Regions from separate parts of the Streptomyces sp. NPDC054796 genome, predicted to be linked through region 2. Evidence: predicted binding sites of a transcription regulator. Region 2 holds the regulator's gene; the other holds the start of a gene.

What was found. The regulator HspR, encoded in region 2, represses chaperone genes until heat shock. The targets are predictions, from matches to a motif close to TTGAGNNNNNNNNNCTCAA.
Region 1: the regulator HspR is predicted to act here: its motif matches at 2,289-2,307, upstream of lon (endopeptidase La).

Annotation. Positions count from the first base shown of each region.
Region 1 covers NZ_JBSHAO010000008.1:174,620-179,272, forward strand. Annotated here, with positions in the region: gene ACWGJ2_RS09670 (ATP-binding protein) at 1-490, opposite strand, end outside; gene ACWGJ2_RS09675 (response regulator transcription factor) at 517-1,296, opposite strand; gene ACWGJ2_RS09680 (spermidine synthase) at 1,386-2,096, opposite strand; gene lon (endopeptidase La) at 2,330-4,653, shown strand, end outside.
Region 2 covers NZ_JBSHAO010000031.1:52,640-57,292, forward strand. Annotated here, with positions in the region: gene grpE (nucleotide exchange factor GrpE) at 1-489, shown strand, start outside; gene dnaJ (molecular chaperone DnaJ) at 553-1,749, shown strand; gene ACWGJ2_RS24460 (heat shock protein transcriptional repressor HspR) at 1,752-2,207, shown strand; gene ACWGJ2_RS24465 (glycoside hydrolase family 64 protein) at 2,601-3,854, shown strand; gene ACWGJ2_RS24470 (trypsin-like serine peptidase) at 4,095-4,653, shown strand, end outside.

The DNA of each region.
Region 1 (4,653 bases), on a different contig from region 2:
GCTGGTCGACCGACTCCAGGTCGGCGGCCATCCGGTTGAAGGTCTCGGCCAGCTCCCCGAACTCGTCGCGCCGCACCTGCCCCACCCGGCGCGAGTAGTCCCCGTCGGCCATGGCGCGCGCCGCCTCGGTCATCTCGTCGAGCGGCGCCGTCAGCGCCTGCGCCACGAACTGCGTGACCAGCAGCGACGCGATGATCGAGAAGATCGTGATCACCCGCAGCTCGGTCGCCGAGTAGACGGCGAACAGGGCGAGCAGTGTCGTGATCACCACGGAGACGATCACCAGCGCGCCCAGCGCGGCCTTCACCGAGCGGTACGGGTCCAGCGGCTTCAGCCACTCCCACACGCGCGCCCAGACCCGGCGCACCACGGGGCCCCACCGCGGCCCCCACTTCTCCTCCCAGTCGCGTTCGACGCGCGCTCTGACGCGGCGCGCGAAGCGTATGAGGGGGGTCCGCAGGGACCGCGACAGCCCGGCCAGGTCGGTCATGTCCCAGTGCCCCTGTGCCGTCGCCGTCAGGATCCGTCGGTGGCGGACGCCGGGGAGGCCGACGGAGTCTCCAGCGCGTATCCCACGCCGTGCACCGTACGGATGCGCTCGGCCCCGATCTTCCTGCGCAGGGCCTTGATGTGGCTGTCGACCGTGCGCGTGCCGGAGGCGTCCGCCCAGTCCCACACCTCGGCGAGCAGCTGCTCCCGCGAGAGCACCGCGCGCGGCGAGTGCGCCAGGCACACCAGCAGGTCGAACTCCGTCGGTGTCAGATGCACGTCCTCGCCCGTGACCCGGACCCGGCGCTGCGCGTGGTCGATCTCCAGCTCGCCGAGCCGGAGTATCCCGCTGCGCGGCGTGTGCGCGGCGAGGGTGGCCCGCTCGACGCGGCGCAGCAGTACGTGCACCCTGGCCGCCACCTCGCGCATGGAGAACGGTTTGGTCATGTAGTCGTCGGCCCCGACGCCCAGGCCGACCAGCATGTCGGTCTCGTCGTCCCGCGCCGTCAGCATGAGCACCGGCACCGGGCGCTGGGCCTGCACCCTGCGGCAGACCTCCAGCCCGTCGAAGCCCGGCAGCATCACGTCGAGGACGATGAGGTCCGGCTGCCATGCCTCCGCCGTGTCCACGGCGGCGGGCCCGTCGCCCGCCGTCTGCACCTGGAAGCCCTCGGCGCGCAGCCTCATGGCGATCGCGTCCACGATCGTCGGGTCGTCCTCGACGACCAGGATGCGGCGCTGGGCACCAGGGGTGGTTGCGGCGGCTGCCGTGCTGCCTTGTGTCTGAGTTGTGTTCTTCTGGTCCATTCGGCCCCGCCCCTGCGTTGCGCCGCGGTGTGTTGTGGCTTGTTCGTGTGCGTGCTGGCAGCAGCGTAAGGGCCTCGTGTGGGCTGCGGCTACGCCGGTTTGGTTGCGAAGTGGACCACGTCGGGGACGCCTCGGGCGACGCTGATCTCTTCGGTACGGACCCTTGTGAATCCGGCATTCCGCAATGTGTCGTCGAATGTGGGGGAGGGCTGGGCCGACCAGACGGCCAGCACTCCGCCGGGCCGCAGCGCCTCGCTGCACAGCGCGAGCCCGGACGGCGCGTAGAGGGAGCCGTTGTCCTCGGTGACGGTCCAGCCGGGCCCGTTGTCCACGTCCAGGCACACCGCGTCGTAGCGTCCGGCGGCCGCGCGCAGATGGGACAGCAGGTCGTCGTGGGGGGCCACCCCCCGCGGGGGGGGCCCCGCCCCCCCCCGGGCCCCCCCCACGGGGCCGGCCCCCCCGGGCCCCGCGGTCACCCCCCCCCCCCCCGCGACCCCCGGGGCGCGCCCCCCCCCCCGCGCCGCCGCCGCCTCGGCCAGCGAGAAGCCCACGCCCAGGCCGCCGATCAGCAGCGCAGGCGCGTCCGCGCCAGGGGCGAGACGGTCCAGGCGGTCCAGCGCGGCGCGCACGAGCAGGCGCTCGGAGCGGCCGTCGGAGGTGTCCATGAGGAAGCACCCGTTGGCGATGATCTGGAGCAGCTCGCCGTGCCGCCGCAGGACGACCTCCCCGTAGGGGCCTTCGCGACGGTCCAGGACGACGGGTCCTGTGGTGGTGTCGGGGTGAGGGCTCGGGAACGGCATGGGCGCCATCCTCGCAGCGGCGTGCGGGCTCGCGCGGGTGGTTCACGGGCGCCTCCGGGAGGTGGGAAGCCCACGGCGGGGCGCCGTGTTGACCGGGGGCGGTGCGGAGCGGGACGGGGCCCGGGAGCCGGCGGGGCGTTTGCTCACAGCGAACACGCCTCCGGGGCGGGAACATCCGCACCTCCCAGTGCATTGAGTCCACATAGCTCAACTTGCCTGCCGAGGGAGAGATCATGGCTTCGACGTCCGCAACGCTCACCCTGCCGGTGCTGCCCCTCGATGACGAGGTCGTGCTGCCGGGCATGGTCGTGCCCCTGGACCTGTCCGACAGCGACGTACGGGCCGCCGTGGAGGCCGCACAGGCAGCCGCGCCCCGGGGCGAGAAGCCACGGGTGCTGCTCGTCCCGCGCGTCGACGGAAACTACGCGGACACCGGCGTGCTCGGCCGCGTCGAACAGGTCGGCCGCCTCGCCGACGGCGACCCCGGCGCCCTCATCCGCGGCCTGCGCCGCGTCCGCATCGGCTCCGGCACGACGGGGCCCGGCGCAGCGCTCTGGGTCGAGGGCACCGAGGCCGAGGAGGCCGCGCCGGACCCCGTGCCGGGCCAGGTCGCCGAGCTGATGAAGGAGTACAAGGCGCTGGCCACCGACTGGCTCCGCAAGCGCGGCGCCTGGCAGGTCGTGGACCGCGTGCAGCAGATCGAGGACGTGGGCGCGCTGGCCGACAACGCCGGATACTCCCCGTTCCTCACCACGGACCAGAAGATCAAGCTCCTGGAGACCACGGAGCCCGTCGAACGGCTCCGCCTCGCCACCGAGGCGCTCCGCGAACACCTCGCCGAGCAGGACGTGGCCGAGTCCATCGCCAAGGACGTCCAGGAAGGCGTCGACAAGCAGCAGCGCGAGTTCCTGCTGCGCCGCCAGATGGAGGCCGTCCGCAAGGAGCTGGCCGAACTGAACGGCGACCCGGAGGACGAGGGCGAGGACTACCGCGCCCGCGTCGAGGCCGCCGAACTCCCGGACGACGTGCAGAAGGCAGCGCTCAAGGAGGTCGACAAGCTGGAGCGCTCCAGCGACCAGTCCCCCGAGGGAAGCTGGATCCGCACCTGGCTCGACACCGTCCTGGAACTGCCCTGGAACGAGCGCACCGAGGACGCCTACGACATCACCGGCGCCCAGCGCGTCCTGGACGAGGACCACGCGGGGCTCCAGGACGTGAAGGAGCGCATCACCGAGTACCTCGCGGTGCGCAAGAGGCGCGACGAACGCGGGCTCGGCGTCGTCGGCGGACGGCGCGGGGGAGCGGTGCTCGCCCTCGTCGGCCCGCCCGGCGTCGGCAAGACCTCGCTCGGCGAGTCCGTCGCGCGCGCCATGGGACGCAAGTTCGTCCGGGTCGCGCTCGGCGGCGTCCGCGACGAGGCCGAGATCCGCGGCCACCGCCGCACCTACGTGGGCGCACTCCCGGGGCGTATCGTCCGGGCCGTCAAGGAGGCCGGCTCCATGAACCCGGTCGTCCTCCTCGACGAGGTCGACAAGGTCGGCTCCGACTTCCGCGGCGACCCCGCGGCGGCCCTGCTGGAGGTCCTGGACCCCGCCCAGAACCACACCTTCCGCGACCACTACCTGGAGGTCGAGCTGGACCTCTCGGACGTGGTCTTCCTCGCCACGGCCAACGTCCTGGAGGCCATCCCCGAGGCGCTGCTCGACCGCATGGAGGTCGTCCAGCTCGACGGGTACACCGAGGACGAGAAGGTCACCATCGCCCGCGACCACCTGCTGCCCAGGCAACTGGAGCGCGCGGGCCTGGCCGCTGACGAGGTCGGCATCGACGACGAGGCACTGCGCAGGCTCGCGGGCGAGTACACCCGCGAGGCGGGCGTGCGGAACCTGGAGCGCGCCGTCTCCCGCGTCCTGCGCAAGGTGGCGGCCCAGCACGAGCTGGGCGAGCAGGAGCTGCCGCTCACCGTCGGCGCCGACGCGCTGCGCGAGCTGATCGGGCGGCCCCGCCACACGCCCGAGTCCGCGCAGGACCCGGCCGAGCGCCGCACAGCGGTGCCCGGCGTGGCGACGGGTCTCGCGGTCACGGGCGCGGGCGGAGACGTCCTGTTCGTCGAGGCGTCCCTCGCGGACCCGGAGACCGGCGCCTCGGGCCTGACCCTGACGGGGCAGCTCGGCGACGTGATGAAGGAGTCCGCGCACATCGCGCTCTCCTACCTGCGCTCGCGGGGCGCCGAGCTGGAGCTGCCCGTCGGCGATCTGAAGGAGCGCGGCATCCACCTGCACGTCCCGGCGGGCGCCGTCCCCAAGGACGGCCCGAGCGCGGGCGTCACCATGACGACGGCGCTGGCCTCGCTGCTGAGCGGGCGCCAGGTGCGTCCTGACGTGGCGATGACCGGTGAGGTCTCGCTGACGGGGCGGGTGCTGCCCGTCGGCGGCGTCAAGCAGAAGCTGCTGGCGGCGCACCGGGCAGGGGTGACCACGGTCATCATCCCGAAGCGGAACGAGCCCGATCTGGACGACGTCCCCGAGGAGGTGCTGGACGGCCTCGACGTCCACCC
Region 2 (4,653 bases):
CTCAACGAGCGCACGCAGGATCTCCAGCGGCTCCAGGCGGAGTTCCAGAACTACCGCCGCCGGGTCGACCGCGACCGCGCCGCCGTCAAGGAGGTCGCCGTCGCGAACCTGCTGACGGAGCTCCTTCCCGTGCTCGACGACATCGGCCGGGCCCGGGACCACGGGGAGCTGGTCGGCGGCTTCAAGTCGGTGGCCGAATCGCTGGAGATGGTCGCGGCGAAGATGGGCCTGATGCAGTTCGGCAAGGAGGGCGAGCCCTTCGACCCGACGGTCCACGAGGCGCTCATGCACTCGTATTCGCCGGATGTCACAGAGACGACGTGCGTGCAGATCCTCCAGCCCGGGTACCGAATCGGCGAGCGGACCATCCGTCCGGCGCGGGTCGGCGTGGCCGAGCCGCAGCCCGGCGCCCAGCCGGGGGCACCGGCTTCGCCGAAGGACGGAGAGCCGGCGGACGAAGAGGAGAGCGGTGGCCCGGACGAGGGCTGACCAGGCAGGCCAGGCTGATCGCGGCGGTGAACGGACCGGCGAGCGGGAGGAGGGACGTCGGGGTTGAGTACCAAGGACTTCATCGAGAAGGACTACTACAAGGTCCTCGGCGTCCCCAAGGACGCCACCGAGGCCGAGATCAAGAAGGCGTACCGGAAGCTCGCCCGCGAGAACCATCCGGACGCCAACCGGGGCGACGCCAAGGCCGAGGAGCGGTTCAAGGACGCGTCGGAGGCGTATGACGTCCTCGGCGATCCCAAGCGCCGCAAGGAGTACGACGAGGCGCGCACCCTCTTCGGCAACGGCGGCTTCCGCCCCGGCGGTGCTGGCGGCCCGGGCGGCGGCAGCTTCAACTTCGACCTGAGCGACCTCTTCGGGGCCGGTCAGGCCGGAGGCGGAGCCGGTGGTCCGGGCGGCGCGGGCGGCTTCGGCGGCGGCCTGGGCGATGTCTTCGGCGGCCTGTTCAACCGGAGCGGCGGTGGCACGCGCACGCAGCCGCGCCGTGGCCAGGACATCGAGTCCGAGGTGACGCTCAGCTTCACCGAGGCGGTGGACGGTGCCACGGTCCCGCTGCGGATGTCCTCGTCGGCCGCGTGCAAGGCGTGTGCGGGCACGGGCGACAAGAACGGCAGCCCCCGCGTCTGCCCCACGTGCGTCGGCACGGGGCAGGTCTCGCGCGGCGGCGGTGGCGGCTTCTCGCTGACGGACCCGTGCGTCGACTGCAAGGGCCGGGGCCTGATCGCCCAGGACCCGTGCGACACGTGCAAGGGCTCGGGCCGGGCGACCAGCTCGCGCACCATGCAGGTCCGCATCCCCGCGGGCGTCTCCGACGGGCAGCGCATCAGGCTGCGCGGCAAGGGGGCCCCCGGTGAGCGCGGCGGGCCCAACGGCGATCTCTATGTGGTGGTCCACGTCGACAAGCACCCCGTCTTCGGGCGCAGGGGCGACAACCTGACCGTGACCGTGCCCGTCACCTTCCCGGAGGCGGCGCTCGGCGGCGAGATCAAGGTGCCCACGCTCGGCGGTCCCCCCGTCACCCTGAAGCTCCCGCCCGGCACCCCGAGCGGGCGCACGATGCGGGCCCGTGGCAAGGGAGCCGTGCGCAAGGACGGGACACGCGGGGATCTGCTGGTCACTATTGAGGTAGCCGTACCGAAGGATCTGAGCGAGAAGGCGAGAGACACCCTGGAGTCTTTCCGCGACGCGACAGCGGGGAAGGATCCGCGGGCGGCGTTGTTCAAGGCCGCGAAGGGAGAGTAGATGTGAACGGCCGAGGTGGACGCAGGAACAACCCTTACGAGCTGACGGACGAGTCGCCGGTCTACGTCATCTCGGTCGCCGCTCAGCTCTCCGGTCTGCATCCGCAGACCCTCCGCCAGTACGACCGCCTCGGCCTGGTCTCTCCCGACCGCACGGCCGGGCGCGGTCGTCGTTACTCCGCGCGTGACATCGAACTCCTCCGCCAGGTGCAGGAGCTGAGCCAGGACGAGGGCATCAACCTCGCGGGCATCAAGCGCATCATCGAGCTGGAGAACCAGGTGACCGCGCTCCAGGCGCGGGTCGCCGAACTCCAGCAGGCGGTGGAGGGCGCGGCGGCGGCGATGCAGCAGCGCGAGGCGCAGGTCCACGCGTCGTACCGCCGCGATCTGGTGCCGTACCAGGACGTCCACCAGTCCAGCGCGCTCGTGGTGTGGCGGCCGAAGAAGCGCCGGGACTGACGCGGCGGGACTGACGCGCCGGGACTGACGCGGGCCGCCGCGAGGGACAACCACACAGGACAGTCGCAGAGCAGGACCGGACGAAAGGGCCGGGGCCGGGCACACGCCTGGCCCCGGCCCTCTGCGTGTGCGTCCCCGTATGCCACCCCGTGCGCATCCCGTCGCAGATGACTGCCGTCACATGAGAACCGGTAGCCCCAACCACACGTAGTGCCCTCTGAGTTCACCCCGGACAACCGCTGGTGAGGCCGTCCGACCGAAGGGGCGAGTGATGTTCAGATCTTTAACCCCCGGGTCTAGATGGACAGTTCACCTTCTTCAAGAGGTTGACATGGTCCGTACCTGCTGTGAACCTGACAACGTTTTCCGCCCCCCACGCTGAGGAGGAACAGGATGCTCCCCCCACGCAGGCTGACCAAGCGCAGGCTGATCGCATCCGCCACTGCCGCCGCGGCCATCGCCACCGGAATCATCGTGACCGGACAGGCCAACGGCCTGCCGGCCAACATGCTTTCGAGCGACAAGGCCGACTCGGCGAACGCTGAGGCCGTGGCGGACACCATTCCGCTCACCCTCAAGAACAACTCAGGACGTGACGAGCCGGTCCACGTCTACGTCATCGGCACCGAACTCGCCTCGGGCACGCAGGGATACGCCGACGAGAGCGGCGCCTTCCACGCCTGGCCGGGCGGGGGCGCGCCGCCCATCCCGGCGCCCGACGCCTCCTTCGAGGGTCCGAAGAACGGCGAGACCAAGACCATCCAGTTGCCGAAGTTCTCCGGCCGGGTCTACTTCTCGTACGGCGACAAGCTGGAGTTCCAGCTCGCCGAGGGCGGCCTCGTGCAGCCCGCCGTGCAGAACGAGAGCGACCCGAACCACGACAAGCTCTTCAACTGGACCGAGTACACGCTCAACGACTCCGGTCTGTGGCTCAACTCCACCCAGGTGGACATGTTCTCCGCGCCGTACTCCGTGGGCCTGACCTCGGGCGACGGCTCCACCAAGGAGACCGGCAAGCTCAAGCCGGGCGGCTACAAGGCCGTCATCGACGGGCTCAAGGAGCAGGGCGGCGGCTGGGAGAACCTGGTCCAGACCCGCGAGGACGGCACCCCACTGCGCGTCCTGGCTCCCGGCCACGCCACCGGCAACGGCTCCCTGCCGGGCGATGTGCTGGACGACTACATCAATCGCGTCTGGGAGAAGTACCAGAGCGAGACGCTCACCGTCACTCCGTTCAAGGAGGAGCCGGACACCAAGTTCACCGGCAAGGTCAACGGCGACAAGATGGACTTCACCGACGGCTCGGGCCAGGTCGTGACCTCCTTCGAGAAGCCCGACTCCGACTCGGTCTTCGGCTGCTACAAGAAGCTGGACGCGCCCAACGACAAGGTCCGGGGCCCGATCTCCCGCACCCTGTGCGCCGCGCTCAACCGCGGCACGCTGCTGACCAACAACCAGCAGCCCGACGCGGACAACTCCGGCTTCTACCAGGACGAGGTGACCAACCACTACGCCCGCCTGGTGCACGGCCAGATGGAGGACGGCAAGGCGTACGCCTTCGCCTTTGACGACGTCGGGGCGCAGGAGTCGCTGGTGCACGACGGGGCTCCGAAGGACGCGACGATCTCGCTCGAGCCCTTCGAGTAAGCCGCGGGGCGGGCTGCGGCTCGCTCAGCGGTAACGGTGTGAGGGAGGACCGCCGCCTCGGCAGGAGGCGGCGGTCCTGTCGTGTGCGCCCGTCCCCCGGCCCGCACCGGGGGGCGGGGGACGGGGTGCGGACGGGGCGCGTCAAGCGTGACCCGCGCACCGCACCGGAATACCGCGCGCGTGACCCGACCAGGTGAACGTGAGTGGGCGTTCGGTGCCCCCGGCCAGGAGCGTGGGGGAATGATCTCGATACGTGCGGCCGTAGCCGCCCTCGTGACCACCGCCACCGCCTTCGCCGTCATGGGCGCCTCGGCGCCCACCGTCGCACCCCTGCCCGACTCCCCGGGCGACAGGTGGCCAGGCGGCACCTCCAAGACCGTCGGGAAGCTCGTATCCCAGCTTCCCGGGGGCCAGGGCGAGGTGTGCTCGGCCGCCATCGTCGACTCCCCCAACGGCAGCGTTCTCGCCACCGCCGCGCACTGCGTGCGCAGCCCGGAGCAGAAGAGCGAACCCCAGGCCATGTACTTCCTCCCCGGCTACGACCGGGCGGGCGGCGCGGAGGCCGTGGTCAAGAAGGGGTGGAAGATCGAGTCCTGGCACACCGCGCCCCAGTGGGACGTCAACAAGCAGGTCGAGCAGGTGCTGCCGCACGACTGGGCCTTCCTCAAGGTCGCCAAGCGGAACGGGAGGACCATCCAGGAGACGCAGGGCGCGGGCAACACGCTCCAGTTCGAACCCGTGGGGGGCGGCAGGACGGCGACGCTCGGCTATCCCGTCGCGCCGCCGTACGACGGGGAGA